3 regions of the Pseudomonas sp. Pme6b genome follow, and region 2 is predicted to be linked to each of the others. Evidence: riboswitches for the same ligand, from Rfam matches in the RefSeq annotation. Region 2 holds a riboswitch; each other region holds the start of a gene.
What was found. Region 2 has a riboswitch for cobalamin ahead of AC4ANE_RS15865 (CbtB domain-containing protein). Riboswitches for the same ligand answer to the same signal wherever they lie in the genome.
Positions count from the first base shown of each region.

Region 1 (10,519 bases), 100 kb from region 2:
GGTCGGATCGAGCTGGGTCAGCATGGCCTGCTGGCGGGCATTATCCAGCGTTGCAATGAGCACACTTGAGCCTTTAGTACGGCTGTCGAGCCCTTGGAACGACCCCGGCATTTTCGCCAGCTCGCGGCCCTGCTCATCCAGCAGCAACAGACCGGCCTTGACGCTCGCGGCCAGGCGGCGGGTGCCGTCACTGCCCGGCAGAAAGCTCGCCGATTGAGCCTTGAACGAAGCATTTTCAGCCCAGCGTGTCAGGTTCAGGTCCATCGGCGGCGAAGCGTGCGCAGCCCCGACCGCAAGACAAAGCAGTAGCGCCAGGCACGCTGGCTTGGGTGATAACGAAATGATCATGAACGGTTGAATCCTTTGAATGAGCGCGTCAGGTCGATCAGAAGTGAGTGAAGGTCAGGCCGACTTTGTAGGTCGGGCCGTATTCTTCGTACTGGCCGTTGTAGGCGCGATGACCGCTGTAGACGAAATACGGCTGATCGGTGAGGTTCTGCGCCTCGAAGCTGACCTTGAGGTTCTTGGTCAGTGAATAGCGGGCGCTGAAATCGACGAAAGTCTGCGCATCCACGTACTGGTCGTGGTCCTTGTCGCCGATCGACGCCAACTCGTAGAGATAGGCCGATTTGTAGTTGGCGGACAGACGCAGACTCAGCTTGTCGTTCTCCCAGCCGAGCATGACGTTACCGACGGTTTTCGACTGGCTGGGCAGGTCGATGTCGCGCTTGCGGTTGGTGCCGGTGCTCTGGTCGAAACCGTTGATGCTGGCGTCGGAACGGCTCAACGTGGCGTTGGCGCCCAGCAGCAGACCGTTCCATGGCGATGGCAGCCAGTCGAGCTTTTGCGAATAGGCCAGCTCCAGGCCATAGAGCTTGGCCTTGTCGCCGTTGGCGTAGGTGTTGGCTTCGGAGAAGTTCGCCCACTGCCCGGTGCCCGCCAGGTCGGTGTTGTAGACGAAATTCTGGATGTCCTTGTAGAACACGAACGCCGACACCGTCCCCGCTCGGCCCATGAAGTGTTCGATGCCCAGGTCAAGGTTGCTCGACTCCAGCGGCTTCAGATTCGGGTTACCGAAAGAGGCTTCGTCATCGTCGATCACAAAGCCCGGCGCCAGTTGCCCGAACGTCGGGCGCACCACGGTTTTGGTCCAGGCGGCGCGCAACTGGGTTCTCTTGTCGATCTGATAACGGGCATGCAGACCTGGTAACCAGTGGTGATAGCGGCGGTTGGTGGTACTGGACTCGAATGCCCCATCGCGCACGCCAGTTCCTTTGGCGTCCATCTCCGTGCCCTCGTAACGTAGACCGGCGATGAAGCGCCATTTATCGACATCCAGCGTATTCATGAAGTAACCGGCATTGATGTCTTCGTTGATCTTGAAGTCATTGGCCCGGCTTTCCGACGCGTCGTAGGCGTCGGCGGCGTTCAGGCCGCCGATCAGGCCCTTGACCGCAGTGGGACTGATACCGCTGCCGAAATTGCCCAGTCGATAGTCGATGGTGCCTTTCTGGAACTGTGTCAGGTTGAGTTGCTGATCGCTGAAACCCTGATCATCGAAATCGTCGTATTTCCAGACTTCCAGATCGTTGCTTTTGTCGCGTCGGCTGACCTTGCCGCCAAACTTGAACTGCGAGGCATAGCCCTTGAAGTCGTAATCGCGGGCCAGGTCGAGGCGCACGTTCTTCTCGGTGTCTTTGGTGTACTGCTTTTCCCGGTCGACCTTGTCCAGAGTAAAGTTCGAATTGTCGTAGAACGAGGGATCGACGATGGGCCTTGGCTTGTCGCGGTCGTAGAAACCGGTGTCGGCAAAATCATCGTTGCCCACGAATGTGGCCCCGGCAATATGGCTAGGGCTGTCTTCACTGGACTCGCTGTAACCGGCCTGGCCGCTGAGCGTCCACAGGCCGACCATACGTTCGCCACCGAACACGTAGGACTGGATTTCCTGAGTTTCGGTGCGCGCCTTGAGCTTGCGCGTGCCCTCGGCATCGCCGGTCTGCCCTGCGCTCTGGGCATTGGCAAATTCGAAACCGTTGGTGGTGCGCACCTCATCATCCTTGAAACGGCTGTACAGGGTGCGCAGGTAGTATTTGCTGAGGTCATCGGGTTTGTAATCGAAGTTAAGACCACCCCCGGTGCGCTCGCGGCTGATGTCGTAGTCGCGTTGTTCAAACGATTGCAGTCGCGAGCCGTCCCAGTCTCCGCCGGTCTCGACGTTGTCGGAGCCGAAATCACGCTTCTGCCAGCTCAGTGCTGCCGCCACACCGAAGTTGTCGATGCCGTCGCCAAGGCTGAAACGATTGCTCGCCGCGCCAGAAAACTTGGGGCTGGTCTGGTGGGTGTTCTTGTCGTAGCTGGCTTCGCTGCTGCCGGTGTAGAACAGCCCTTTGTGGTCGAAGGCAGAGAGGCTTTCGACATCGACTGTACCGCCCAGCGAGTTGGCGTCCATGTCCGGGGTCAGGGTTTTGATCACTGACAGTGACTGCACCAGTTCGGCAGGCAGCACATCCAGCGCTACGGCGCGTCGGCCACTTTCCGGGGCAGGCACCAGCGTGCCGTTGATGGTCACGCTGTTGAGGTCAGGCGCCAGTCCCCTGACGGTGACAAAGCGCCCCTCGCCCTGATCGCGCTCGACGCTGACGCCCGGCATGCGTTGCACTGCTTCGGCGACGTTCTGGTCCGGTAACTGCGCAACACCGTCGGCATGCACCACGCTCTTGATGTTGTCGGAGCTGCGTTGCTCCTTGAGCGCGTTGTCGATACTCGCCGCCTGCCCGACCACTTGCACGTGCTCGGTGGTATCGGCTTCGGCCGCCTGTAAACGTTCGCTGGCAATGGCAAATGCCAGCGCGCTGAGTGTGAAGCCGACCAGTTGAGCCCTGCTGCGACGCCTGTGCATGTTAAGTCCTCCCCCATAATCCCGACAGGCCAGGCAAATGACCCGGCAACTGGAGGCGCAAGCTAGAGCCGCGCAGTGACGGTTCTGTGACAGGTAACGGGCGCAGGGGCTGGAAACAGCGGGTTTGAGGGTGATTTGGCAGGCAAATGAGCTGATTTGACTTTCAGGCGGGGCTGGCCGGAATCAAAAGCCGATGTGCGTATGACTCTCTTTCCAACGCTCTGCGTTGGAATGGAGTTCGTGACGCTCCGCGTCGCCAGTGCCACCGTGATCGAGAAGCACGTATGGCGACCTCCTGCAGACGCATCATGACATTGTGCTGCTCCGGAGACTTGTGACGCAAAGCGTCACGAACCGCATGCGTTTGGCAGGCGAACCAGCCGGGTGGCAGTCAGGCGCGTAGAAAAAACCTGCAACACACGTGAGCTGATTCGACCTTTAGCGGTCCGCGTTACCCGTCACCGAAGTGTCATGTACATCTGTTCTGCTGGCCGATAACCAGCAGCTCGGGAGCCGTCTTTTCATGTTCAGGATCATCCAACCCCATCGCTGGAAACTCGCTGCGCTGATGGTCGCTTCCAACCTGGGCCTGCTGGCCTTTCTGGCATTTGGCAACGTCAAACAGGTCAGCGAATGGCAATGGCTGGACATCGTCGGCGAAGGCGGCTCCGCGCTGCTGTCGCTGGTCTGGCTGTTTCTGGTGTTCAAGAGCCGACCAGCCGGTCGGGTCACCAATTACCTGTCGACAGGCCTCAGCTGTGTGTTCTTTTCCTGGTGGATCGACGCGCTGGACGAGTTCATTCGCCTGCCCAGCCACATCCAGTGGGGTCACTGGCTGGAATCCGGACCGATGCCAATCGGCCTTATCCTGCTGACCCTCGGTATCTATCACTGGCATCGCGAGCAACTGGCGATCAGCGCTCAGATGGAAAAGCGCGAGCGTGGCTTTCGTGAGCATCGGCTTTACGACAAGCTCACACCGCTGGGCAGCGCCGACTATCTGAAACGCCAACTGGTCGTCAGCCTTGAAGAAAGCCTCTGCCAGCAGCAACCGTTGTCGCTGCTGGTACTGGATGTGGATGACTTCAGCGCGATCAATAACGCATTCGGTCATGCCGAGGGCGATGAGGTTCTATCGGCGCTCAGCCATCTGCTGGTACTCAATTTGCGCCGCCAGGACCTGCTCTGCCGTCTGGCGGGCGACCGGTTTGTGGTGTTGTTGCCCAATACCGGAGAGAGTCAGGCGAAACTGCTGGCGCTGGAGCTGCAACAGGCGGTTGCCAGCCTGGCGCACAAGACTCGGCAACAAGGTGAACGCATTCAACTGTCGGCCAGCGTGGCGGTGGTCATGGCCCTCAATGAAACGCCGGACAACCTGCTGCGCCGCCTCAACCTGTCGCTGGCCCGCGCCCGACGTCCCCTGACCCGTACTGCCTGAGCGACTGCCGTGACTCTCAAAAGTGACTGGTACGAAGCCGACAGCCGCTTCATCCCCGGCCATTACCAGCCGGCTACGCTGATTGATCTGGCCTTGTCGCGCGGGATCGACAGCCATCGCCTGCTCAAAGGCACAGGCCTGTTCTACGAAGACATCGTTGCGGGCAAGACGCGGCTCAGTGCGCAGCAATTCTTCGTTCTGATCGGTAACGCGCAACGCCAGATGGAAGCCGACGACACCAGTTTCCTGTTCGGCCAGCGACTGTTTCCCGGCCATTACGGCGCCGCAAGCCATGCGCTGCGTCATGCGCAAAACCTGCATCAGGCGCTGGAAATCCTGATCCACCAGCATGCGCTGCTCAGCCCGCTGCTGACGCCGCGTCTGGAGCTGGATGAGCATTTTGCCTACCTTTACTGGCTGGACAGTTGCGGCGCTGGCGAATGAACTGCCCCCCAAAAGTTGGACGGTTTTAGCTTGCCGCCTGAGCCCTGTATTTTACGGGGCTTTGGCCGTTGAGCTTCAGCTTGATGCGGTCATGGTTGTAGTAGTGGATGTACTCATCCAGACCTGCTTTCAACTCATCGATGCTTTCAAACTGTTTCAGGTAGAAAAACTCGGATTTCAGTGTACCGAAAAAGCTTTCCATTGCCGCATTGTCCAGGCAGTTGCCCTTACGGGACATGCTTTGTTTGACGCCTCGTACCGATAGCTTATGGCGATACTGCGCGTGTTGATACTGCCAGCCCTGGTCCGAGTGCATCACAAGCTTCGGCTCGTCCTGCAACTGCTGAAGCGCCTTGTCCAGCATGCTGGTGACCAGCTCAAAGCTCGGCCTTGTCGACACTTCATACGCCACGATTTCACCGTTGTACAAGTCCATCACGGGTGAGAGATACAGCTTTCGATTGCCTACCTTGAACTCAGTCACATCGGTCACCCACTTCTGGTTCGGGCGTTGCGCGCTGAAATTGCGCTCCAGCAAATTCGGCGCAATGGTTCCGATTACGCCCTTATAGGAGCGGTATTTTTTGGGGCGCACCACTGATCGCAGGCCCAGTTCTGCCATCAGTCGTTCTACAACCTTCTTGTTGACCAAAATACCTGCAGTGCGAATGACCGCCGTGATACGCCGAGCGCCATAAAGGCCTTTCTCCTCGTGGTAAATGCTTTCGACTAACTGTTTCAAAGCAGCATAGGGATCGGGTCTGGATTGCACCTGAACCTGATAGTAAAACGTGCTGCGTGCCAAGCCCGCCAGCCTCAGCAGAGCGCAAAGCGGGAACCGGCCCCTCAGTTGCTTGATGCTCAGGGCTTTTTCGGTTGCCGTCGTTTCTGCTCCTTCAGCTCTTCCAACTTTTTTAGGTAAGCGTTCTCCATGCGCAGATATTCAAGCTCGCTCATCAACTGGTCGCGCGTCTTCTGCGTATCGTCGGCGGTTACTGGTTTGGCGGGATAAGGCTTCTTTGGCATGGCGACAGGCTTTCTTCTGGCAGGAACATACGGGGCTGTACCGCTACTGTAATGCCGCTTTTCCCAAATGACTATTTGGCCGGGATCCCCGATACCAAAATGCGCAGCGGCCTGACGGAGCGATAGCTTGTGTTCACGCCTGTGCTCAAGCACTGAGCGCTTGAAAGCTTCGCTGTATCGAAGACCAGGCTTGCGATGGCCGGTGTGACCATGACTCTTGTAGTTAGCGACCCAGCGTCGAAGCAGGCTGAAATCGATCGAGAACTGGCGGGCTACCATACGAAAGCCCATGTTGTCTTCAAGATACGCTTTGACGACAGTGAGCTTGAACTGCTCTGAATACTTACCCATTTGAACACCCCCGTGAGGTCGGATTGGTGTCCAACTTCTTGGGGGCAGTTCACTGGAGCGTGAGGAACGAGAGGTGTCTGGCAGAAACTCCGCAGATTATCGTGCCGACGCTCCGCGTCGACATGCAGCTCTGGACGCTCTGCGTCCTCTTTAGAGCATGCGGTGCGGCGCAGATTTGTGCCGTGGAGCGTCACTCAAGGCATCACCACACTGGAGCATGAGGAACGATAGGTGTCTGGCAGAAACTCCGCGTCCGGCCCTGAATCGCTCAGTCGCTGTACAGCGCCTGAGCGCGACGCAGGCGCATGCGGCTGCCGTTGAGGTGCAGGTACATCGCCGAGCGCGCTGCGTCGACGTTGCCTTCGGCGATGGCGTTGTAGATTTGCCGATGTTCGGTGTTGATTCCGGCCAGGTAGGCGTTGCGATCGCTCTGCCCTGTGTAGGCCGAGTTCATCCGCGTGCGGGGAATCAGCTTGGTGCCCAGATGTTTCATGATATCGATCAGGTACGCATTGCCAGACGCCTTGGCGATCTTGAGGTGAAATTGAAAATCGGCATTGATGGTGGTTCCGGATTTCTGCGGGCCTTCGAGCAGCGCATCGAACGCCCGCTTGAGCTCAAGCAACGCTTCAGGGCTGCGTCGCTGCGCAGCCAGCCCTGCTGCCTCGACTTCCAGGCTCAAGCGAAACTCCAGCAGGTTCAGCACATCGGACAAGGTGGCGATGGTCGCAGGCCCTACCGAAAAACCTTCAGGCGGTGGCATGTCTAGAACAAAGGTGCCGACACCATGCCGGGTTTCCACCAGCCCGGCGGCCTGCATCCGCGACAGCGCATCGCGCACCACCGTGCGGCTGACACCCTCGGCTTCCATGATGTGGATCTCGGAAGGCAATTTCTCGCCGCGCACCAGCACACCGTCACGCATGCGCTGGGCGAAGCGGTCGACAAGGGTTTCTGCCAGGCGTCGATGGTTCTTTTGCGAGGAAAGCGCGTTGTCCGACATTGCAGCCTCAGTTCTGTCCGATACGCGAGTATAGGCTGCGATCACCACACAAAACACGCCTTGAGTACGGTTATACTCAGCCACCCGACACGGACCCGATCACCCGCCATGGAACAACCTTCCACATCAAAAGGCCGTCGCTCCAGTCTGACTCAGCAACTGGTCGCCGAGTTTTCGCGCAGAATTCGCGAAGGCGAGATCCAGAGCGGTGAAAAGCTTCCTACCGAACAGGTGATCATCCGTGAAACCGGGGTCAGCCGCACCGTGGTTCGTGAAGCGATGTCGCGCCTGCAAGCCGAAGGTCTGGTCGAAACCCGGCATGGCATCGGCACCTTCGTAGTCGATGCCGCGCAGCCAGGGCATTTCCAGCAGATTGAATCGCCAATCGGTACATCCGGCGACGCGGTATCCATCATCGAGCTGCGCCTGAGCATCGAGCCGGAATCCGCCGCGCTCGCGGCTCAACGCCGCACGCCCGAACAACTGGATGCCATCCGTCAGGCACTCGATGAGCTGCATCGCTGTGCGCGCCTGGGGCACGACACCATGAAGGCCGATTTCGAGTTTCACCGGCAGATATCACTGTGCACAGCCAATAGCTTCTTTACCGACGTGATGAGCCAGCTCGGCAGCAGCATCCTGCCCCGCACCCGCAGCGGCTTCGGCAATATCACGTCGTTGCACGCAGAGGACGACCCAGGCATCCAGCAACGCGAACAGGAGACCATCTTCGACGCCATTGTCCATCAGGATCGGGATGCCGCCCGAGCCGCGATGCGTCTGCATCTGATCAACAGTCTGCTGCGCCTGCGCGCAAAGGATTAGCCACTAAAACGCTTATCGTTTACCATGCCGCCCGTCGGTTTCCGAGAGGAACTAACAGGGAATTCGCACGCTTTGTCTGCACAAGGCCAAAACGAAACTGCCCCCGCAACTGTAGGCATCGAGCCTGCTCCATGACTGCCACTGGATTCAGCTCCGGGAAGGCCGGAGCCTGGCGATGACATGCCAGTCAGGAGACCTGCCGACCTGCTTCAATCCACTAACCGGCGGGGTGTCCGGGAAGGACATCCGCACGCGGCAGCATTTCCCGTCGTGCCCGGTCATTTGCCGGGGATGTGTTTCCTGATGTGCATTGCGCCTTGGCACCTGCTCCAACGGAGACCGCATTTCATGTCGCTGCCCCGCCTTGCCGTACTTGCCGCCAGCCTGACGCTGTCCACCCTGACCCTCGCCGCGCCTACTCAGTATCCGCTGACCCTCGAAAACTGTGGTTCGACCCTGACGTTCGCACATGCGCCGACCAAGGCAGTGACCATTGGCCAGGCCGGTACTGAAATGCTCTACGAACTAGGCCTGGGCGACCGGCTGGTGGGCACTTCGCTGTGGTTCAACAACGTGTTACCACGCTTCAAGGCGCAGAACGACAAGGTAGAACGTCTGGCCGACAACGACCCAAGCTTTGAATCGGTGATTGGCAAACGTCCGGAACTGGTGGCGGTGCAGCTGGAGTGGATGGTCGGCAAACAGGGCGTGGTCGGCACACGCGAGCAGTTCCATGACCTGAAAATACCCACTTACATTCTGCCGTCCGATTGCGAAGGCAAAGACAATCTGGTCGGTGCCGACGGCACACGCCTGGAGCCGTTCCGCATCGAGACCATCTACAAGAGCATCGAGCAACTGGCGCAGATTTTCGACGTACAGGACCGCGGTGACACGCTGGTCGCCGACCTCAAGGCCCGCCTGAGCGCGGCGATTGCCAACGTCAAACAGAACAAGGCGAACGACGTCTCGGCGCTGTTCTGGTTTTCCAGTTCCGACCTCGCCAGCGACCCGTTCGTGGCAGGCCGCAAAGGCATCCCGGACTTCATGCTCAACAGCCTGGGCATGCGTAATATCGTCAAGTCCGACGAGGAATGGCCGACAGTGGGCTGGGAGACCATTGCCAAGGCCAACCCAAGCATTCTGGTGATTGCACGCATGGATCGCCGCCGCTTCCCGGCCGACGACTACCTGAAAAAGATCGAATTCCTCAAGAGCGACCCGGTGACGCGCAACATGGACGCAGTCAAGCATGACCGGATCGTGATCATCGACGCCGAAGGCATGCAGGCTGGCCTGCGCCTGTTTACCGGGTTCGAGGAACTTGCTGACGCCGCCAACCGTTTCAACGCTGCACAATGAGATTACAGGTAGCACTGGGCCATGTGCTCTGGGTCTCGGCAGTGCTGGTGCTGGCAATCATGGTCGGTGCAGCGATTGGCGAAACCTCGATCAGCCTGAAGGTGGTTTTTCAGGTGCTGGCCAACAAACTCTGGGCTGCCGGCTATGTGCTCGACCCTATCGACGAAGGCATCGTCTGGAACTACCGGCTGACCCGCGCCATTGTCGCGGCAGCCTGCGGGGCCGGGCTGGCGATCTGTGGCGTGGTGTTGCAATCCTTGTTGCGCAACCCGCTGGCAGACCCATATCTGCTGGGAATTTCCGCCGGAGCCTCGACCGGCGCGGTGCTGGTCGCCATTCTGGGCTTCGGCGCGGGGGCTATTTCGATGTCGGCAGGCGCTTTTGCCGGGGCCGTGGCGGCGTTTTCGCTGGTCGCCCTGCTGGCGCACTCGTCGCGAGGCACCACAGCAGCCGGGCAGATCATTCTGGCCGGAATCGCCGGTTCACAGCTGTTCAATGCCCTGACGTCGTTTCTGATCACCAAATCCGCCAGCTCCGAACAGGCACGCGGCATCATGTTCTGGCTGCTGGGCAACCTCAGCGGCGTACGCTGGCACTCGGTCTGGCTGGCAGTGCCGACGGTGCTGGTCGGTCTGCTGGTGTGCCTCTGGCACCGGCGAGCGCTGGACGCGTTCACTTTCGGCAGCGACTCGGCGGCGTCACTGGGGATTGCCGTGCGGCGCGTGCAGATCATCCTGATCGCGACCGCAGCCCTGGTCACCGCAGTGATGGTATCGATCGTCGGCTCCATCGGTTTTGTCGGGCTGGTGATCCCGCACGCGGTGCGTATGCTGATCGGTGTGCGCCACGCACGGCTGGTGCCGTTGAGTGCATTGAGCGGCGCGCTGTTTCTGATCGCTGCCGACATCCTCTCGCGCACGCTGATCAAGGGCCAGGCGCTGCCGATTGGCGTCATTACCGCACTGATCGGCGCACCGGTCTTCGCTTTGATTCTTATCCGGGGAAATAGCACGCGATGAACGCCTTTCCTCATCTGGTCAACGCACCGGTGCTGGGCTGCTCCGGGCTGGGTTATTCGGTTCGTGGCACTGCGTTGCTGCGCGACGTCGACTTGAGCATCGCAGCCGGCGAGACACTGGCCGTGGTCGGCCCTAACGGTTCGGGAAAA
Region 1 is NZ_CM176704.1:3,612,338-3,622,856, forward strand. It holds gene AC4ANE_RS16325 (phytase) at 1-348, opposite strand, end outside; gene AC4ANE_RS16330 (TonB-dependent receptor) at 386-2,902, opposite strand; gene AC4ANE_RS16335 (GGDEF domain-containing protein) at 3,426-4,340, shown strand; partial or broken gene AC4ANE_RS16340 (AraC family transcriptional regulator ligand-binding domain-containing protein) at 4,350-4,781, shown strand; one part of gene AC4ANE_RS16345 (IS3 family transposase) at 4,810-5,702, opposite strand; one part of gene AC4ANE_RS16345 (IS3 family transposase) at 5,702-6,161, opposite strand; gene AC4ANE_RS16350 (FadR/GntR family transcriptional regulator) at 6,430-7,164, opposite strand; gene AC4ANE_RS16355 (FadR/GntR family transcriptional regulator) at 7,273-7,989, shown strand; cobalamin riboswitch at 8,008-8,207, shown strand; gene AC4ANE_RS16360 (ABC transporter substrate-binding protein) at 8,338-9,351, shown strand; gene AC4ANE_RS16365 (FecCD family ABC transporter permease) at 9,348-10,370, shown strand; gene AC4ANE_RS16370 (ABC transporter ATP-binding protein) at 10,367-10,519, shown strand, end outside.
Region 1: it holds a riboswitch for cobalamin, as region 2 does, so the genes downstream of both, AC4ANE_RS16360 (ABC transporter substrate-binding protein) here and AC4ANE_RS15865 (CbtB domain-containing protein) in region 2, are expected to answer to the same signal.

Region 2 (10,519 bases):
AAATTCGCATATTTTTCGTTGAAGGGTGTGACTCATGCCCCCTTGTCGTTCATCAACACAAGTAACCAGCCGGACGGTCAGCCCGCCGCCGTGACTGAATTGATATGGGCACTTGAGGAAAAAACCATGAACGTCCCACTGCGCTTCAACGATGCACTTCTGATCGCTGGACACGCTTTTGAACCCTTCCAGTGTGTTGCCTGGGCACCACAGGATGGTAACGGCGAACTGAGCCTGACGGTGATCGACCGCACCAGCAACCGTATCGGTCGCAAGCAGATCCCGAGCAGCACCTATTCAGACAAGCGGCAACTGGCCAGCGCTCTGGAACAGGCGCGTGAAGAAATCAGCAACGAAGGCTACGACCTTGAGCCTTGGACCATGCCAGCCTGACGCAGGTTTGAGCGTTGCCCGTGCACTGCAACTGACTGTCGTGCCAATGCTTCAGCGCATTGGCACGCAGTTTCAGAACTGCCAGACCTGATAGCTCAAACCGGTTTCAGCTCATCAATGTGCTGATAATCAGCCCCCAGGCTGGACGCCAGTTCCCGCGCCCTGCCCAAGCGGATCGGGCCTTTCTCGATATCGATCAACACACTCGCGCAATTGAATGCAGGCAGGACGGGTAACTGCTTGATCCTGCCATCGGTCAGCACCAGAACCCGCTGCTGCTCGGCCGGATAGCGTTTTTGCCGCTTTGCCAGCCATTCACCGGCCTGCTGGAGCGCTGCAGACAGTGGCGTGCCGCCGCCCGCACCCAGTGCATCCAGCCATGGACTCAATGCCGAGGACGCTTTCAGGCCCTGATGTTGCCAGCGTGGCGTGTCACCGCTGGCGGTCAGCAAGGCAAGACGCGCGCGGCGTCGATACGCATCGTCGAACAATTGCGACAACAGCCCCTTCGCCTGGCTCAACGCCTGATGGCGTCGTGTAGAAGCTGAAGCATCGACAATCACCAGCAATAACTCACTGGGACGGCTGCTGCGCGGCTGGCGAATCAGGTCCTTGCGGCTTTTCGGCCGACCGCGCAACAGTGTGGACAACCATTGCACCGGGCCATCAGCACCGGCACGCATGGCCCCTTGTCTGCCAGTGGCCAGTCGACCAGGACGGGGAACGGCATCCGCCCCCTGCGCGATACGAGGGCGGATGCCTAAGGCTTTTTTGGCCAGCTCGGCACTTCGCGGCGTGCGCCGGTAGTGACGGCCTGGGCGGGCAGCTCGCCCCAGTTGCCCTGCCCGCTTTCAGGGTCGGCCTGCCTGCTGGACGATCCGGGCGGCGGCGCTTCCGGGTTTTGTGGTGGCGGGGCCGGCTCGCGCCGCCGATGACGCAAGGCAAACTCGGCGACCGCTTCGATGTCCTGTTCTTCAATTCGACCGGCACCACGCCATGCAGCATGGGCGCGCGCGGCGCGCAGCCAGACCAGATCGGCGCGCATACCGTCGACACCTGCAGCAAAGCATCGCTCGGTGATCATTGCCAATGAATGGTCATCCAGCTCGATACCTGCCAGCAGCTGACGCGCCTGCTCACAACGAAGCTTCAAGGCGTCCTGCTGCGCTTGCCATTGCTGGCAAAACATTACCGGATCGCTGTCGAAATCCAGACGGCGACGGATGATCTGACTGCGCTCGGCAGGCTGGGTCTGGCCACTCAATGCGACGTTCAAGCCAAAGCGATCCAGCAACTGCGGGCGCAATTCGCCTTCTTCCGGGTTCATGGTGCCTATCAGTACGAAGCGCGCTGCATGGCGATGGGAAATACCATCCCGCTCGACCATATTGACGCCGCTGGCAGCAACGTCCAGCAACAGGTCGACCAGATGGTCGGCGAGCAGATTGACCTCATCGACATACAGCACACCGCCGTCGGCCTTGGCGAGTACACCCGGGGAAAATTGTGCACGACCCTCGGCCAGCGCGGCGTCCAGATCCAGCGTGCCGACCAGACGCTCTTCAGTAGCACCCAGCGGCAAGGTGACGAACTGACCACTGGCCAGCACATCGGCCAACCCCCGCGCCAGCGTCGACTTGGCCATGCCCCGAGGCCCTTCGATCAATACGCCGCCGATGCGCGGGTCAATGGCGGTCAGGCACAACGCCAGCTTCAGGTCATCGGCACCGACCACAGCGGCCAGCGGAAAATGTGGAGTTTCGGTGATGTTCGGGTCAGGCAAGGTCATCAGTTCTCTTCTATGTCCAGGAGCAGGTCTTCCAGCGCCTGCTGATACTCGCCCGGCTCCTGCCAGAGGCCGCGCTGCTGGGCTTCGAGCATGCGCTCGGTCATGTCGCGCAAGGCATCGGGATTGTGCTCGGCGAGGAAATCGCGCGTGGCCGGGTCAAGCAGATAGGCGTCGGCCAGCAGCGCGTACTGGTGATCATCGATCAGCTCGGTCGTCGCATCGAAGGCGAACAGGAAATCCACCGTGGCGGCCATCTCGAACGCGCCTTTGTAGCCATGACGTCTGGCCCCGTCGATCCATTTCGGATTCGCTGCGCGCGAGCGTATCACCCGGTTCAGCTCTTCCTTCAGGGTGCGGATTTTCGGCAGGTCCGGCTGGCTGTGATCGCCATGGTAACTGGCGGTCTTCTGCCCGCTGAGGGTTTCCGAAGCCGCCAGCATGCCGCCTTGAAACTGGTAATAATCGTTTGAATCAAGCAGGTCGTGTTCGCGATTGTCCTGATTCTGCAGCACGGCCTGTACCTGAGACAGACGCTGGGCAAAGCGCTTACGCGCAGGCGTACCTTCATCGGCAGCGCCATAGGCGTAGCCGCCCCAGTTCAGGTAAACCTCGGCAAGGTCCTCACGGCTCTGCCACAGACGGCCGTCGATCGCGCCCTGCACGCCAGCGCCATAGGCACCGGGCTTGGCACCGAAGATCCGCCAGCCCGCCTGACGTGCCGCTTCGTCTTCGGTCAACCCTTCTGCGATAAAACCTTGGCGTTCTTCTCGCACCCTGGCCGCCAGCGGGTTCAGGTCGTCCGGCTCGTCCAGCGCGGCAACTGCCTGCACCGCAGCGTCGAACAGCTTGATAAGGTTGGCGAAGGCATCACGGAAAAAGCCGGACACCCGCAATGTCACGTCCACTCGCGGACGGTCCAGCAGGCTGACCGGCAGAATCTCGAAATCATCGACCCGCTGGCTGCCCGTCGCCCAGACCGGGCGTACGCCCATCAGCGCCATCGCCTGAGCGATATCGTCACCACCGGTGCGCATGGTCGCAGTGCCCCAGACTGACAGCCCCAACTGACGCAGGTGGTCGCCATGGTCCTGAAGATGCCTTTCCAGCAACAGGCTGGCGGACTGGAAACCGATACGCCACGCTGTGGTGGTCGGCAGATTGCGGACATCTACGGTAAAGAAGTTGCGCCCCGTGGGCAGCACATCCAGACGCCCCCGACTCGGCGCGCCGCTGGGGCTTGCCGGAACGAAGCGGCCGCTCAGTGCATCTAGCATGCCCTGCATTTCGCCGGGGCCGCAGGCGTCCAGACGCGGCGCGACCACTTCACGCAGGCTGTCGAGGATCAGTGCCAGATCATCGTCGACCGGCAGGTCATGAAGCGCTTCGCCTTGGGTCACGCGTTCGATGAGGGCAGCGGCGTAAAGCTCAAGCCGTTCACGCGCATCACCGGCAGTGCGCCACGGGTCACTGCTGACCGCCAGCAACGCAGCGGGACGCGCGCCGGTCCAGGGCTCGGCCAGTTCGCAATCCAGCGGGTCAAAATCCAGACCGAACGCTTTGCTCAACGCCCGTAACAGACTCGACTGCGCGCCGCGCCCGTCGCCGCGCGGGATGCGCAGCAGGGCCAGCAAGGTGTCGGTGCGCAGGCGGCCTTGCGGCGACTGACCGAAGATGTGCAGGCCATCGCGAATCTGCGACTCTTTCAGGTCACACAGGTAAGTGTCCAGACGCGGCAGCCACAGCGCCGCATCGGCGTCGCTGTCGAGGTTCTCGCCCAGAGCCAGCTCGCGATCTATATGGGTTTCACGGACCAGTTCGAGAATATCCCGTTGCAGCTCGCGCGCGCGGCGCGGATCCAGCAGTTGCGCCTCATAGAACTCGTCGGCGAGCAGTTCCAGATTGCGCAGCGGGCCATAGGTTTCCGCACGGGTCAGGGGCGGCATCAAGTGATCGATGATCACCGCCTGAGTGCGCCGTTTGGCCTGTGCGCCCTCGCCCGGATCATTGACGATAAATGGATAGATGTTCGGCATCGCGCCCAGTACGGCGTCCGGCCAGCAGGTTCGGGACAGGCCGACGCCCTTGCCCGGCAGCCACTCAAGGTTGCCGTGTTTGCCGACATGCACCACGGCATGAGCGCCGTACGCCTTGCGCAGCCAGAAGTAAAACGCCAGATAACCGTGGGGCGGAACCAGATCCGGGTCGTGGTACACCGAGCTGGGGTCGACCTGATAGCCACGCGCAGGCTGAATGCCAACGAAGGTCAGGCCAAAGCGCAGCCCGGCAATCATCATTCTGCCACTGCGAAACATCGGATCGCTGTCCGGCGCGCCCCAGCGGGCATTCACGGCATCACGGTTTTCCTGCGGCAGCTCGTTGAACGCCGCCAGGTATTCCTCCAGTGCCATGCTTTGCTGGCAGGGCCGCAGGTCAATGCTGTCCAGATCATTGGTCACGCCACCCAGCAATTGCTGGATAAGCTCGGTGCCGCTGTCCGGCAACTGTGCCAGCGGATAACCCTCGGCCTGCATGGCGCGCAGGATGTTCAGCGCCGCAGCAGGCGTGTCGAGCCCCACACCATTGCCGATGCGCCCGTCGCGGGTCGGATAGTTGGCCAGGATCAACGCCACACGCTTGTCGCCGTTGGGCAGCCGCGCCAGTTCGATCCAGCGCCGCGCCAGTTGCGCGACAAAATCCATCCTGTCCGGCTGGGCGCGGTAACACACCACGTCCGACTGGCTGCGCTCGCTACGCCAGGCCAGGTCCTTGAAACTGATCGGTCGACTGATGATCCGCCCGTCCAGCTCCGGCAAGGCAATGTGCATCGCCAGATCGCGCGCACCAAGGCCCTGTTCGCTGGCCTGCCAGGCAGGTTCGTTGTCCTGCGCGCAGATCGCCTGAATGACCGGCACGTTGCGCCGAAACGGGCGCAGATGCGGCGCTTCCGGGCTCGACTGGGCAAAGCCTGTGGTGTTGAGGATCAGCTCGGTTTCGGCCTCGTCCAGCCAGTTCTCCACCTGAGTGAAACAGCCGGGCTCCTTGAGGCTGGCCACGGCTATGGGTAGCGGGTTGATGCCGTGCGCCTGCAAGCGCGCACAGAACTCGTCGATAAAACCGGTATTGGCGGCCTGCAAGTGCGAGCGGTAGAACAGCAGCGCCACGACGGGCTGTCCTGCAACCCAGTCGGCTTGCCAATCGGTGAGCTGCGCACTTGCCAGTCGAGGGTGGTAAATGGCTGTGCGTGGCAACGGTTGGGGCTCGGTCCAGGAATAGTCCCGGTCCAGCCAGCGGCTGGCCATGCAACTATACATTTCCAGCGCATTCTGCAAGCCGCCCTGACGCAGAAACTGCCAGAGCCGGTCGCGTTCTGCGGCAGGCACCGTGCTCAGGTCGCTCAGCTCAGGATCGGGACGATCATCACCTGGCACCAGAATGACCTGAACCCCGCGTGCCGCCAGCTCCATCAGCCGCTCGACGCCGTAACGCCAGTAACCGATGCCACCGTGCAGGGAAATCAGAATGACCTTTGCGTGGCGCAGCACCTCATCGACGTACAAGTCGACAGAGGCGTGATTCTGTACCTGCATGGGGTTGGCCAGACGCAGGCTCGGGTAGTCGTCAGGAAGCTGGCGTGCAGCTTCGGCCAGCAGCGCCAGGCTGGAGTCTCCGCTACAGAGAATCACCAGCTCGGCCGGGGTCTGGCCCAGATCGGCAATGCTGTCGTCGGGTACGAAACCGCCGGGCTGGGTTCTCAGTAAATGCATGGGGTCAGCCGACAACTGCAGCGTTGAGCTGCGCTTGCAGGGCCACGGCATCCAGCTCCTGACCAATCAGCACCAGATGCGTGGCACGCTCTTCGTCGGCGCGCCAGGCGCGGTCGAAGTGCTTGGCGAAACGCGTACCCACACCCTGGATCAGCAGGCGCATCGGCTTGCCGGGAATGGCCGCGAAGCCCTTCACGCGCAGAATGCCGTGCTGCACGACCAGTTGATTCAGTGCGTCGAGCAACAACTTTTCATCGGCCTGAGGCAATTTCAGGGAAATCGAATCGAAAGCATCGTGATCGTGGTCATCATGATCGTCATTGTCGTGATGATCATGGTGGGTCTTGCGACCATCGATGTGCAGCTCGGACTCGGCGCCAACACCCAGCAGTACGCTGATCGGCAGACGACCGCTGCTGGCTTCAATCACCTTGACGGCTGGCGGCAGTTCTTCGGCAACTTCGGCACGCACCGCTGCCAGACCTTCGGCGTCGATCATGTCGGCCTTGTTGAGGATCACCAGATCGGCGCTGGCCAGTTGATCAGCGAACAGCTCGTGCAGAGGCGACTCATGGTCCAGATTCGGGTCGAGTTTGCGCTGCGCATCGACCTGATCGGGGAACGCAGCAAACGTACCGGCCAATACCGCAGGGCTGTCGACGACAGTGATCACCGCATCGACCGTGCAGGCGTTGCGAATTTCCGGCCACTGAAAAGCCTGAACCAGCGGCTTGGGCAATGCCAGCCCCGAGGTTTCGATCAGGATGTGGTCCAGATCGCCACGGCGAGCGACCAGCTCGCGCATGACCGGGAAGAACTCTTCCTGCACCGTGCAGCACAGGCAGCCGTTGGCCAGCTCATATACCCGGCCGTTGGCCTCTTCTTCGGTGCAACCGATGGTGCACTGCTTAAGGATTTCTCCGTCGATGCCCAGTTCACCGAATTCATTGACGATGACCGCGATGCGCCGCCCTTCGGCGTTATCGAGCATGTGCCGCAGCAGGGTGGTTTTGCCCGAGCCGAGGAAGCCGGTGACGATGGTGACGGGAAGCTTGGCCAGTGTTTTCATCAGGTGCCCTTTGGCAATGCGGCGGGCAAACAGGACGAGAACCGCATGCCTGGCACACGGATCGGATCGCCACCGGATCACCCCGCCCGGTTGTAGTGAGAATTCGCAGGCCTTTTGGTCAGCCCGGTTCGAGGCAGGTCTCCTGGCTCACGGCGGCATGTGGCAGGCAATCAAGACCGTGCCGACACGCATTCATCGCGCCTTCCCGCCGTAGCAGTGGCTGTGCAATGAACCTCACCGTTTACAGTTGCGGGGGCAGCTGCGGCGTGTACCGCATTCCCGTCTTAGCTCCATGTGTAACGCTTTACGCATGGAGAACCTCGAACCGGCAAGGCTACGCAGTGACCGCAGACAGGTCAATCGTTCAGATTGACGATTCCCCGCCGCCCATGCTCTCCTGTACGCCTTGTTTCGGGTGCCCCTCACGGGGTGAAACGGGAAACCGGTGCGCTCACGCTGTCGAGCAAGTCCGGTGCTGCCCCCGCAACGGTAAGCGAGAGAAGGTCTTATCCACTGTGCCACGGCATGGGAAGGTGACCTTGCAGGCCTTGAACGCGCGACGTTTGAGCCCCTCGCGAGCCCGGAGACCGGCCCGACATCGTTGAATGACAAACCCGCGGTGGGCGGGCGCAGTTGAAACCTTCGGCGTCTGCCGGCAGGTTCCTTTGCGCGTGGCCCGCTTGCCAATCACCAAGAGGGATCGCCATGTCGACCATCAGCAGCAGCCACGCCGCCACTACCAGCTCCACACGCACTCAACGCCTGACAGCCGCCATCAGCGCTGCGCTGCTGGGTGCATGTCTGGTGTACTTCGCCGGTTTCTCGCACATCGCGGCCGTACACAACGCCGCACACGATACACGTCACAGCGCTGCCTTTCCTTGCCATTAAGGACTCCACAATGTTCAAGCGAATCGCACAAACTGCCGGGTTCACGGGCCTGCTTGCGGCCCTGCTGCTGACCGTGCTGCAAAGCTTCTGGGTGGTGCCACTGATCCAGCAGGCCGAAACTTACGAAAACGCATCTGCCGAACAGGTCCATGAGCATGCTGACGGCGCGACTGCCGAACACAGTCATGCGCATGAAGAAGCTGCCTGGGAACCTGAAAACGGCTGGCAGCGCGTGCTGTCCACCACGGGCGGCAACCTGGTGGTCGCAGTAGGCTTCGCCCTGATGCTTGCCGGGCTTTACACCCTGCGTGCGCCGGGCCGCACGGTGCAAGGCGTATGGTGGGGGCTGGCCGGTTTCGCGGTTTTTGTGCTGGCACCCACGCTTGGCCTGCCACCTGAATTGCCCGGCACAGCTGCCGCCGAACTGAGTCAGCGTCAGGCCTGGTGGATAGGTACGGCCGCATCGACTGCCGCCGGGCTGGCCTTGCTGGTATTTGGTCAGAACTGGCTGCTAAAAGTGCTGGGCGTGGCGATTCTGGTCGTTCCTCACGTGATCGGCGCACCACAGCCGCTGGTCCATCAGAGCATGGCACCCAAAGCTCTGGAATCGCAATTCATGATCGCCTCGCTATTGACCAACGCGTTGTTCTGGGTCGCGATGGGGCTGATCAGTGCCTGGCTGTTCCGCAGAAACGATGCCGACCTGCATCAGGCCTGATTCACCGACCGTTCAGCCCGGCGCGTCACTGGTGGCCGGGCTGGGTTGTCGGCGCGGTTGCTCCGCAGCGACGTTGCGCGAGCTGATCGAGAACAGCCTTCGCGTGATCGACCTGGAGATTGCCAGCGTCACTGCGCTGGCATGTATCGACCTGAAAGACCAGGAACCGGGCCTGCTTGAACTGGCCGCGCAACTGGCAGTGCCGCTGGTGTTCTTCAACGCAGCGCAATTGGTTGCGTGGGAGCTGCACCTCACCCATCGTTCTGCGCAGGTCTTCCAGACCACGGGCTGTCACGGTGTCGCCGAAGGTTCGGCACTGGCGCTGGCCGCGCAACTGGGAGACGGCACCGCCACCCTGCTGATCGAACGGCAAAAAAGCGCCAACGCCACATTTGCCTTGGCAATCAGCCCTGCACACAGCGGATAATCTCCCCGCGCTCATCCACTCCGGAGAATTCATTGACTGTCTATTTCATCGGTGCCGGCCCTGGCGATCCCGAGCTGATCACCGTCAAGGGGCAACGCCTGATTCGCACATGCCCAGTCATTATCTATGCAGGCTCACTGATGCCGCTCGCCGTGCTGGAGGGCCATCAGGCCGTGCAGGTGACCAACAGCGCCGAGCTGCATCTGGAGCAGATCATTGAGCTGATAAAGACCGCGCATGCGCAGGGCCAGGACGTTGCTCGTGTGCATTCCGGCGACCCGAGCCTGTATGGCGCCATCGGCGAGCAGATCCGCCATCTGCGGGAACTGGGTATTCCATTCGAAATCATTCCCGGCGTCACCGCGACCGCTGCCTGCGCTGCGCTGCTGGGCGTCGAGCTGACCCTGCCGGATGTGTCGCAAAGCGTGATTCTGACTCGCTATGCCGACAAGACCTCAATGCCCAGCGGCGAGGAGCTGGCCAGTCTGGCCAGTCACCGGGCAACCATGGCGATTCATCTGGGTGTAAACAACCTGCAGCGGATTGTCGACGAGCTTGTTCCACATTACGGAGCCGATTGCCCGATTGCCGTGGTGCACCGCGCCAGTTGGCCGGATCAGGACTGGGCAGTTGGCACACTGGCGGACATTCACGACAAAGTGCAGGCCAAAGGCTTTCGTCGCACTGCATTGATTCTGGTCGGACGTGTGCTTGCCGACGACACGTTCAGCGACTCCTCGCTGTACCGCGCCGGGCATGCACACCTGTTCAGACCGAGCTGATATTGGCGAAGGCGGTACTCCCGGCGCTGAACACAGCGGATCACCCCCGGTCGCTGCGACCAGTCGATGCGAAGCATCTCCCCGTCAGGCAGCCGCCTCGTACAACTTCGGTGCAACCACTTCGCCACTTTCCAGGCTCTTGCGCAGAATGTCGGCCTGCAATGCAGCCGCTTTCATGGCGCTCTCCTTGATATAGCCATAACCACGAATTCGCTCCGGCAGACGTGCCAGGTTCAAGGCGGTATGGCGATTCTGTGCTTGCAGGTGCTGAAGAATCAGTTCGATGTCACGCACGTAACCGTCAATCAGCTCCCTCTCCTGTTTGCGCTCAAGGCTGTGGCCGAAAGGATCAAGCGCTGTGCCACGGAGGAATTTGAATTTCGCCAATACATTGAAGGCGCGCAGCATCCAGGGGCCGAAACTGCGTTTGCGCGGCAGGCCGTTGTGCGGATCGCGTTTTGCCAACCATGACGGGGCCAAGTGGAATTCCAGCCGATAATCGCCTTCAAACTGCGCTTCCAGCTGGCGGGTAAACTCGCCGTTGCTGTACAGCCGTGCCACTTCGTATTCATCCTTATAGGCCAGCAATTTGAAATAGTTGAACGCAACCGCTTCAGAGAGCATCGGCTGCTGACCGGGAAACACGCGTGATTCGGTATCGCGCACACGTTGCAGCAACTCCACAT
Region 2 is NZ_CM176704.1:3,511,009-3,521,527, forward strand. It holds gene AC4ANE_RS15840 (hypothetical protein) at 127-393, shown strand; gene AC4ANE_RS15845 (vWA domain-containing protein) at 489-1,076, opposite strand; gene AC4ANE_RS15850 (magnesium chelatase ATPase subunit I) at 1,154-2,182, opposite strand; gene cobN (cobaltochelatase subunit CobN) at 2,182-5,946, opposite strand; gene cobW (cobalamin biosynthesis protein CobW) at 5,951-7,015, opposite strand; cobalamin riboswitch at 7,131-7,353, opposite strand; cobalamin riboswitch at 7,412-7,625, shown strand; gene AC4ANE_RS15865 (CbtB domain-containing protein) at 7,721-7,906, shown strand; gene AC4ANE_RS15870 (CbtA family protein) at 7,917-8,624, shown strand; gene AC4ANE_RS15875 (cobalamin biosynthesis protein) at 8,602-9,051, shown strand; gene cobM (precorrin-4 C(11)-methyltransferase) at 9,084-9,833, shown strand; gene AC4ANE_RS15885 (indolepyruvate ferredoxin oxidoreductase family protein) at 9,918-10,519, opposite strand, start outside.

Region 3 (10,519 bases), 900 kb from region 2:
GTACAGCACCACGCCGGGCGCACCGGCCACGACAAACCAGAACAGCGCGGCGAACACCGCATCACTGCCGTTCTCCAGCACTGATTCGGTAGCCGCGCGAGCCACTTCGGTGGCATCCAGTTCGCTGGTCTGGCGACTGACCAGATAACCGACCCGCTGGCGTGCCTCGACCAGATCGTCACTGCGCAACGCTTGCGCCACCGGCTGAACATGTTCGCCCAGGCTGCGCATGCCCAGCGCGCCATACAGCGCCAGAATCTCGACCAGCCAGCCAATACCGGGCAACCAGCTCAGTAGCGTGGCCAGCAGCGTCAACGGCACTACGGTGATAACCCAGGCGGTAACGCCATGACTGCGCCAGCCACGGCCACCGCTATTGAAACGCTGCTCGACACGGCTGGCAAAACGCCCGAACGCCACCAGCGGATGCCATCGTTTTGGTTCACCGAGCAACGCGTCCAGCGCCACACCGGCGACGCTCAACAGCGCCACACTCATTGACTCACTCCCCATTGATTCTCGTACAGCAGCTCGTGCAGCGGACGCGCCTGCGCCCAGCCTTCCATCACCAGCATTGGCGCAGGATAGAACTCCTTGACCGGCCCCAGGCAAATGATCGCCAGCGGCTTCGCGCCGTCAGGCATGCCCAGCAGTTCGGCCAATGCCTCGGGGTCGAACAGCGACACCCAGCCCATGCCCAGGCCTTCTGCACGCGATGCCAGCCACAGGTTCTGGATCGCGCAGGACAGCGATGCCATGTCCATTTCGGGCAAGGTGCGACGCCCGAAAATGTGTTGCTCACGCCCTTCCATCAGCGCGGCGACCAGCACTTCTGCGCAGTCGTTGATGCCTTCGACCTTGAGCTTCATGAACTCGTCGGTGCGCTCGCCCAACGCCTGGGCAGTGCGGATACGTTCTTCTTCTACATGCGCCTGCATTTTTCCGCGCAACGCCGGATCGCTGATGCGAATGAAGCGCCACGGCTGCATCAGCCCGACACTGGGTGCCTGGTGTGCGGCTTCCAGCAAGCGCGCCAGCAACTCGGGCGCCACCGTGCCGCCGACGAAGTGGCGCATGTCGCGACGCTCGGCGATGGCCCGGTACACCGCAGCCCGCTCTTCAGGGCTGAACGCTTGTTCGGTCATGGTTTGAACAGCGCCGCAATCGCCTGAGGGCAGGAAGGGAAATAGAAATGCACGTAGGACGCGGTCAGACGACCCAGGCGGTAGACTGCCTCTGCGCCACGCCCGCCGTTGGGGCTGACGCCACGGGCAATCGGCTGCAACTCGGTGCTGGTCAGCGAATGGTGATACGTGTGACCGTGCAGCGTGCCCTCGGGCAATTCAACCGCTTGCAAGGCCAGCGCCGCCAGACGCTTCTGCATGACCGCCTCACCGGACAGCAAGCCGACCAGTTCGGCGCGCACGCCCTCCACATCGCTCAGGGCTTCGAGTAAATAAAGCATGCCGCCGCACTCGGCCAGAATCGGCTTGCCAGCGATATGGTGCGCCCTGATCGATGCCTGCATCGTCAGGTTTTCCGCCAAAGCAACGTGGTGCAACTCCGGGTAGCCACCCGGCAGGTACAGGCTGTCGGCGTCGGGCAGCTCGCGGTCATGGATCGGCGAGAAGAAACTCAGCTCTGCGCCCATGTTTCGCAGCAGGTCCAGGCTTGCGCCGTACAGAAAGGCAAAGGCCTCGTCGCGGGCAATGGCGATGCGCACACCGCTGAGCAACGGCTCGACCTGAACCGGGTCGGGCGCGGTAAAGGTTACGGCTGGCGGCAAGGCCACTTCGCAGGTGCTGGCCAGCGCGGCGGCAGCCATGTCCAGCCGCACATCCAGATCATTGAGTTCGCTGGCCTGGACCAGCCCCAGATGGCGGCTGGGCAATTCGAAACCGACTTCCCGGGACAGTGCGCCATACCAGCGCAGGCCTTCGGTCAGACTGTTTTCCAGCAACTGCGCGTGGCGTACCGTGCCAACCCGATTGGCCAGCACGCCGGCAAACGGCAGATCCGGCTGATAACGCGCCAGCCCGAGCGCCAGCGCGCCAAACGTCTGCGCCATAGCCGTGCCGTCGATCACCCCCAACACCGGTACGCCAAAGTGGCGGGCCAGATCAGCGCTGGACGGTGTGCCGTCGAACAACCCCATGACGCCTTCGATCAGGATCAGGTCTGCCTCATCTGCGGCTTCCCACAACAGGCGACGGCTTTCGTCGGCACCGACCATCCACATGTCCAGCTGGTAGACCGGTGCGCCGCTGGCCCGCTCAAGAATCATCGGGTCGAGAAAATCCGGCCCGCACTTGAACACCCGGACCTTGCGGCCCTGGTTGCGGTGCAAACGTGCCAGTGCCGCGGTGACGGTAGTCTTACCTTGCCCGGAGGCAGGCGCGGCGATCAAAACCGCCGGGCAATCGCGCGGAGCTCTCATTGCAGTGCTCTCATTGCAGTGCGCCCAATAAAGGATTATTCACAGCTCGATACCTTTCTGCGCCCGGATACCGGCCTGAAACGCGTGCTTGACCACGCCGATATCGGAAACCGTATCAGCCAGGTCGATCAATTCGGGTTTGGCACCGCGGCCGGTCACCAGCACATGCTGCATAGGTGGGCGGGCCTGCAGGTCACTCAGCACTTGTTCAAGGTCGAGGTAACCATGCTTGAGGGCAATGTTCAGTTCGTCGAGCACCACCAGACCAATGGCCGGGTCGCGAAGCATTTCCCGAGACACGGCCCAGGCGGCTTCGGCAGCGGCAATGTCACGCTGGCGATCCTGGGTTTCCCAGGTGAAGCCCTCGCCCATCACGTGATAGCGCACCTGCTCGGGGAAACGGCGGAAAAACATTTCTTCGCCAGTGCTGTTGCGGCCCTTGATGAACTGCACCACGCCGCACTGCATGTCGTGGCCCATGGCCCTGGCAAGCATGCCGAATGCCGAGCTGCTCTTGCCTTTGCCGTTGCCGGTCAAGACCAGCAGCAGGCCGCACTCGTTGGGTGAGCTGGCAATGCGCTCGTCCATCACGGCTTTCTTGCGCAGCATGCGCGCCAGATGGCGTTCGTCGCGTTCGGGGGATTCGTTCATCCGGGTTCTCCGCTCGTGGCAGTCGACAACAGACGGAAGGACAGCACTGGACAGCACGGCAACGGCCTGCACAGAGCATCACCCTCCGTGATGCCATTGAGTGGTTCAGGCCGGTCTCCGGGCTCATGAGCGGGTTACCCCGGCTGCGCGCCTTCCCATGTCGAAACACAGTGGCGTCAGGCACAGCCTTGACTCATTTACCGTTGCGGGGGCAGCGCCGGGATCGGATCGATTGATCCACACCGGCTTCCCTGTTTCACCCTGCCAATCAAGGATTGCAGAGCACCTGAAACAAACCGCGAAGGGTAGAGGGTTGGGCTGGGAGCGTCAATCGACACCGACGCTGTGAAACGTGATTGAACCCAGACGGTTCGCAGTGCCTCTATCAATTATCGGACCACGCCCTTGTTTATGGAGATTCACCATGTTCAGACTCAGACTCCACTACGCAGTGTTGCTTCTGGTTGCCGGTGGCCTCGCTGCCTGCGGCGAGTCTTCGACCCTGCAAGTCTCGGATGGAACAGGCCCATCGCCCAAACTGCCGGAGCCTAACAAGACGCTGATCCCGACCGTCAACATCGCCCCTGCCGTAGGCTGGGAAAAAGGCGCAAAACCGGTCGCCGCGCCGGGCACACAGGTGGCAGCGTTCGCCGAAAACCTGGACCACCCGCGCTGGCTGTATGTATTGCCCAATGGCGACGTGCTGGTGGCGGAAACCAATTCCCCGGCCAAACCGGATGATTCCAAAGGTATTCGCGGCTGGGTAATGGAAAAAGTCATGGGCCGCGCCGGTGCGGGCGTGCCAAGCGCCAACCGCATTACTCTGCTGCGCGACGTGGACAAGGACGGCGTCGCAGAGACCCGCACCGTGTTCCTGCAAAACCTCAATTCGCCGTTTGGCATGACGCTAGTGGGCAACAAGCTCTATGTCGCCGACACCGACCGCCTGATCAGCTTCCCGTATGAAGCGGGCCAGACCTCGATCAGCGCGCAGCCGACCAAAGTGGTCGATCTGCCGGGCGGCACGCTCAACCACCACTGGACCAAAAACGTCATTGCCAGCAAGGATGGCAGCAAGCTGTACGTCACAGTGGGCTCCAACAGCAACGTGGCCGAGAACGGCATGGACAAGGAAGAAGGTCGTGCAGCCATCTGGGAAGTGGACGCTGCCACCGGCAACCACCGCATTTTCGCCTCGGGCCTTCGCAACCCCAACGGCATGGACTGGGAACCCAAAACCGGCAAGCTGTGGACGGCGGTCAACGAGCGTGACGAAATCGGCAGCGACCTGGTGCCAGACTACGTGACCTCGGTGCAGGATGGCGCTTTCTACGGCTGGCCCTACAGCTACTACGGCCAGCATGTCGACGAGCGCGTCAAACCGCAGAACCCGGCACTGGTCGCCAAGGCCATCGCACCGGATTACGCAGTCGGCCCGCATACGGCCTCGTTAGGGTTGGTATTCGCCGATGGCAAGACGCTGGCGGCGCCGTTCAACGAAGGCCTGTTCATTGGCCAGCACGGCTCATGGAACCGCAAACCGCACAGCGGCTATAAAGTGGTGTTCGTGCCCTTCAGCGGCGGCAAGCCCAACGGCGCTCCAGTCGATGTGCTGACCGGTTTCCTCAACAAAGACGAAAAAGCCTATGGGCCGCCCGGTTGGCGTGGTCAATGATCAGCGCGGCGGCTTGCTGGTGGCAGACGATGTCGGCAACAAAATCTGGCGCGTGACCTCGGCCAAGGCAGCTCAATAACGCCGAGCGTAGAGGGTTGACGCAGAGCGTCGTACGTTAGTTGAGTTATCGTTCCGCACGCTCCAGCGTGGTAATGCAGTTCTCGACGCTCTGCGTCGCACGATAGTTGCGATGATCGTTCCGCACGCCTGGAAAGGCATGTCGACGCAGAGCGCAGTACGGTAGTCGAGTTATCGTTCCGCACGCTCCAGCGTGGGAATGCAGGTCTCGACGCTCTGCGTCGCAAGAGAACGCAGAGCGTCCGGAAAGGCATGCGACGCGGAGCGTCGCACGATAATTTCTGGTCAGACCGCGAGCAGGCGACGCGCTATGGCCGAATCTGCGCCAGACTGGACGGCTGAATGACGCGCTTGGCGTTGAGGTAGGCTTTCTGCCAGTAAGGCTTGTCGAGGCTGTCGAGCTTGACCGTGCCGCCGCTGGCCGGGGCATGTACGAAGCGGCCTTCGCCGACGTAGATGCCCGCGTGGGACACCTGCGAGCCGCCCGAGGTGGCGAAGAACACCAGATCTCCTGACTGCAATTGCTCGCGACGGATATTCGGCGCACCCATCACGATCATCTCGCGCGTGGAACGCGGCAGGGAAATGCCCGCGGCATCACGATAGACATAACCTATAAGACCGCTGCAATCAAAACCGGAGTCAGGCGTGTTGCCACCCCAGCGATAAGGCGTGCCAACCAGTCCCAACGCACGAAACAGCACGTCTTCGGCAGCCGGAGAAAGAATCTGAGGGGGAGCAGTGACCACCGGACGCTGAACGACCCGGGGAGCTTTGGGCGGTGGCGGCGCACTGGCGCAGGCACCCAGTAACGCAGCAACAGAGATGACTATCAGGCGCAACGCAATCGACATAACCACAACAACCTATCCGGATGCGGCTTACGCTGCCGAGAAGCTCAAAAACGCAGAAAGACCCGAAGGTCTTGTTCTGCGCGTTCTATTTTATTTACGCCGCTTTGGCGCGGTCTTGACTGTAGTCGAAGTCATCGCCGTTGTCTGCGTGGCATCAGGCGTCGACTTCACAGCGACTGTACCTGGCGCCATTGCCAGAGGCCGCTTGGCCTCGATAAAGGTCTTGCTCCAGTAGGCGTCATCGAGGCTGTCGATGCGTACACCGCCACTGCGACGGCTGCTGGAGTGAATGAACTGCTGGTTACCGGCGTAGATCGCTGCATGGCTTACGCGACCACGGCCACGGGTACTGAAGAACAGCACATCGCCAGGCTGAAGGTTTTTACGCGATACCAGCGGTGCGTCAACGTTGATCATTTCACGCGTGGAGCGCGGCAGGCTCATGCCAGCCTCTTCGCGAAACAGGTAACCAATGAAGCCGCTGCAATCGAAACCCGAGGAAGTCGATGTGCCGCCGAACTTGTAACGAGTGCCGATCAGGGACTTGCCACGTTCCAGGATGCTGTCGGCCAGAACCGGCAGCTGGTAGGACTTGTTGTCGGCGAAGTGAGCAAGCTCGTCTTCGGTGGCAATCTCGTCCTGCAAGGCTGCGGAGTCGGCGCGACGTGCTGCGGACTGAGCGTTTGCCGCGCTCTGATAACGAGCAACGGGCTGAGCCTGTTCTTGCTGTGCGACCGGCATATTGGCCGAGCAACCGAAGAGGAATGTAACGAGTGCGAGAGGCACGAGGGGTGCGAAGCGAACAACCTGCATGGGCACAACCGTGGCTGACTAGTTAAGATGGCGAGACTATGCCTTTTATGAAGGTGATTTGCAAATTCAATCGAACTAGATGTGACTTATGAGTTCCGCCATGACATGTGCTGCCCGGCACTGCAAAAAGACGTCCATCTGCGCGCTGTGATCGGTCGGCTGCGGATTGATTTCCGCCGTAAAACCCCCGGAAACTCTGGTGCGAATGACCGGTTCATGAATGTAGGGGAAGCTTGCCGTGGTACCGATACTCAGGACTGCGTCATAGCCTTTAGCCAGTTGTTCATACAGTGTTTCCAGTGCTCTTTCAGGGAGCATTTCCTGAAAAAGAACGACGGGCGGTCGCATAACGCCACTACATGCCGAGCATAAAGGGGGCAAAGGACGCTGCAAGTGCTCACTCAATTGCGGATCTTCAGCGCCGCAGGATTGGCAAAACAGTGGCGAGAGCTGCCCGTGAATTTCTATCAGGCGCTCTGGCGGGCTGCCCGCCGCACGGTGATAACCGTCGACATTCTGGGTCAGCACCCAGCACTCGGGCTTGATGCGTTGCAACTGGGCGATGGCGTAATGCGCGATATTCGGCTCGCCACCCAGGCACGCCCTGCCCAGTTCAGCGATGTACTTCCAGCACAGCTCGGGGTCACGGCGCAGCATTGGCCCGGACAGGGCCATTTCTATAGGCAGGCCGTCGTCGGTCTTGCCGTTGTACAGCCCGCCGACGCCGCGATAGGTCGGCAAGCCCGAATCAGCCGACAGGCCTGCCCCGGTGATCACCAGAATCCGTTGTGCATGGCGCAAGGCTGCAGCCGTTTGCATCAACAGCGCCTGATCTACCACCCCAGCGTCTCTTTAAGAAAGGGAATGGTCAGCTTGCGCTTTTCCTGGAGTGACGCCTGATCAAGGCGCTCAAGCAATTCGAACAGCGCGCTCATGCTGCGTGTACCACGCGTCAGAATGAAATGGCCTACCTCATCGGTCAGGTGCAGGCCGCGCCGTGATGCACGCAGTTGCAGCGCACGCAGCTTGTCTTCGTCGGACAGGCCGCGCATCTGGAATACCAGGGCCATGGTCAGACGGGATTTCAGATCGGGGAGTTTGACCGGCAGTTCGCGGGGCGATTTGGACGCTGCAATGAGCAGACGACGCCCGCTGTCACGCAAACGGTTGAACAGGTGAAACAGGGCTTCTTCCCACTCCGGCTTGCCGACAATGGCTTGCAGGTCATCCAGGCACACCAGTTCGTACTGTTCAAGATGGTCGAACAGCTCGATACCTTCATCGATAACTTCGGCAAGCGGCAGATACACCGCAGGTTCGCCCAGCTGCTCGAAACGCAGGCACGCAGCCTGAAGCAGGTGCGTGCGCCCTACTCCATCCTTGCCCCACAGATAGATGAGGCTTTCCGTCCACCCAGCGTCGGCTTCGCACAGCCGCTCGACATAGCCGAGTGCAGCGGCATTGGCGCCTGGATAGTAATTGACGAAAGTGGCGTCATCACGCAGACGCACACTCAGGGGCAGCTGAATCGGTTTCATGCTGACTAACGGCTCATGCAAACCGTCAAGGGCCTCTGTGTAAAGAGCGCAAAGTTTATACCCGTGAAGCGGGTCGCACAATGCGACAGACCTCAAGCAAAATCAAAGGTTTGCGTCAGGGTGCGTAAAGCGCGGGTCGAGAAAGGGCGTTTTGAGGTGATGCATGCATTGCCTGCACAAGCCTCTTCACCGGGCAGTGAAGAGGCGTGCGATGCCCTTACAGCTCGGGATCTTCCGCACCTGCATAGATTTCCGAGTCTTTATAAACGTCGTGCATGTGGCGCACCAGCACCATGATCACTGCAGCGACCGGCAACGCCAGCAGAATGCCGGTGAAACCGAACAGCTCGCCACCCGCCAGAATCGCGAAGATCACCGCCACCGGGTGCAGACCGATGCGATCCCCTACCAGTAATGGCGTCAGCACCATACCTTCGAGGGCCTGACCGATCATGAACACCGCAACAATCCCCATCATCGGGTACAGGTCGCCGCCAAACTGGAACAACCCGGCGACCAGCGCTGAACCAATGCCGATCACAAAGCCCATATAAGGCACGATGGCAGCCAGACCGGCGATCACCCCGATCAACAGGCCCAGTTCCAGCCCGACCAGCATCAGACCGGCCGCGTAGATCACTCCGAGACCGACCATGACCAGCAACTGCCCACGTATGAACGCGCCCAGCACCTCGTGGCACTCGCCCGCCAGCTTGACGATTTGACCTTCACGCTGACGCGGCAGCAGACCGCGGATCTTGCCGGTCATGATGTCCCAGTCACGCAACAGGTAGAAACACACCACCGGGATCAGCACCAGATTGGTCAGCCAGCCGATCAGCGCCAGGCTCGACGCCGTAGCCTGAGACAGCACCACAGAGACGATATCCCCAGCCTGCCCCATGTGCTCGGAGATGGCTGCCTTGATCTTGTCGAACTTCCAGAACCCGTCTGCCAGACCGAACTTGGCCTGCACCCACGGCAACGCCGAGTGTTGCAGCCAGTCGAGGATCTGCGGGGCCAGCTCATAGAGACGAAACAACTGCTTGGCCAGCATCGGCACCAGCACCAGCAGCAAGGCCATCAGCACCAGCGTGAACAGACCGAACACCGCCACCACGCTCAAGGTTCTGGACAGCCCGGCGCGCTCCAGACGATCCACCAGTGGATCGCCCATGTAGGCCAGCAGCAGCGCCACCAGAAAAGGGGTGAGGATCGTGTGCAACAGCACCACGAATGCGACCAGCAAGGCCAGGCCGCCGATCCAGAACCAACGCCGTGTATCAGTCATCAACATCCCTCAATCCAATGGAAAAGCGCTTTGCCGGTTTACCAGCGGAAATAAAGCTGTGGTGCAGACGCCGGAACAATCATCGCTGCGGGCGCAGGTGCCGGAACAGCAGCAGCTCCATTGGCTGGCGCAACCGGCGCAGTCGCATCGACAGGCGCAGCAGGCGGCGTTGCGGCAGCGGCTGCCTCGGCTGCGGGCACTTCCTGCAATTTGGCCAGCGACAACTGCGAGCGTAGCTGATCGGTGCTGCCACTGACCTCAAACACCACTTTATCGCCGTCAACAGAACTCAGACGCACGCCGAACGGATCAAGTAACTGAAGCAGTTGTGCATAGCGCTCCAGTGTCATGCCCTGAACCTGCACCAACAGGCCCGTCGAGGCACCGGGCTTGGCGACGAAACGTGGGGCCAGACGCTGGCTGACCGACAGCAGCACAGCGTCTGCCAAGGCTTCGGAAGTAGCCCCGGTCGCGGTGCCCTGCTCACGCTGATCACCCAGCCACAAGCGCCATTTGCCCTGCCACTGGCCTGCATCTTCCTTGGCGTGCACCGCCAGTATCGCGTCAGCACCGTAACGCTCGGAGGCTTCCTTGAGCGGTGCGGCATCAGTGCCTTCCAGTGTCTTGGCGTTACCGACGCCCTGCTCGCTCAAATCAGCCAGCGGCAGACGCAGCGGCAAACCGCGGTGTTGCGCAGCGCGGCGCAGCGGTTCGGCGGCAGCCTGACCGTCACCGACCAGATTCGAGCCTTCGACCGAGTCGTTCAGCCACCAGCCGAGGATCGACGGGCGATTGCTGCCCCAGATCGACAGGCCGGCATCACGCAACGCACGGTCGGTGGTCGCTGGATCGAAGTCCACCAGCAGGGTTTCAGGCGGACCGGCCTCATAGCCGTACTGGCTGATGATTTGCTGCGGATCTTTGCGCAGCGCGGCGATGGCCGAACCCTGCGCGGCCTTGGCGTCACCGGTCAGGCGCAGCACCAGCGTTTCGACCGCGGCCTGGGTGGCCCGTGTGCGCTCATCGGGCGACTGACCAGTCACCGGCTCGCGGACCTGATAAAGGTTGCTGACCGTTTCGGCAAGGCTGGGGAGGCTGATCAGGGACAGACAGCCGACTAGAAGAACTCTGGAAAAACGCATGGACAGTTCCCGAACGGAAAAAAGTAAAAAGAAGCTGTTT
Region 3 is NZ_CM176704.1:4,406,782-4,417,300, forward strand. It holds gene cbiB (adenosylcobinamide-phosphate synthase CbiB) at 1-498, opposite strand, end outside; gene bluB (5,6-dimethylbenzimidazole synthase) at 495-1,145, opposite strand; gene AC4ANE_RS19990 (cobyrinic acid a,c-diamide synthase CobB) at 1,142-2,437, opposite strand; gene cobO (cob(I)yrinic acid a,c-diamide adenosyltransferase) at 2,477-3,088, opposite strand; cobalamin riboswitch at 3,180-3,393, opposite strand; partial or broken gene AC4ANE_RS20000 (PQQ-dependent sugar dehydrogenase) at 3,513-4,842, shown strand; gene AC4ANE_RS20005 (C40 family peptidase) at 5,150-5,695, opposite strand; gene AC4ANE_RS20010 (C40 family peptidase) at 5,786-6,508, opposite strand; gene AC4ANE_RS20015 (NAD-dependent deacylase) at 6,584-7,348, opposite strand; gene hda (DnaA regulatory inactivator Hda) at 7,342-8,046, opposite strand; gene AC4ANE_RS20025 (AI-2E family transporter) at 8,264-9,337, opposite strand; gene AC4ANE_RS20030 (DUF2066 domain-containing protein) at 9,376-10,479, opposite strand.
Region 3: it holds a riboswitch for cobalamin, as region 2 does, so the genes downstream of both, cobO (cob(I)yrinic acid a,c-diamide adenosyltransferase) here and AC4ANE_RS15865 (CbtB domain-containing protein) in region 2, are expected to answer to the same signal.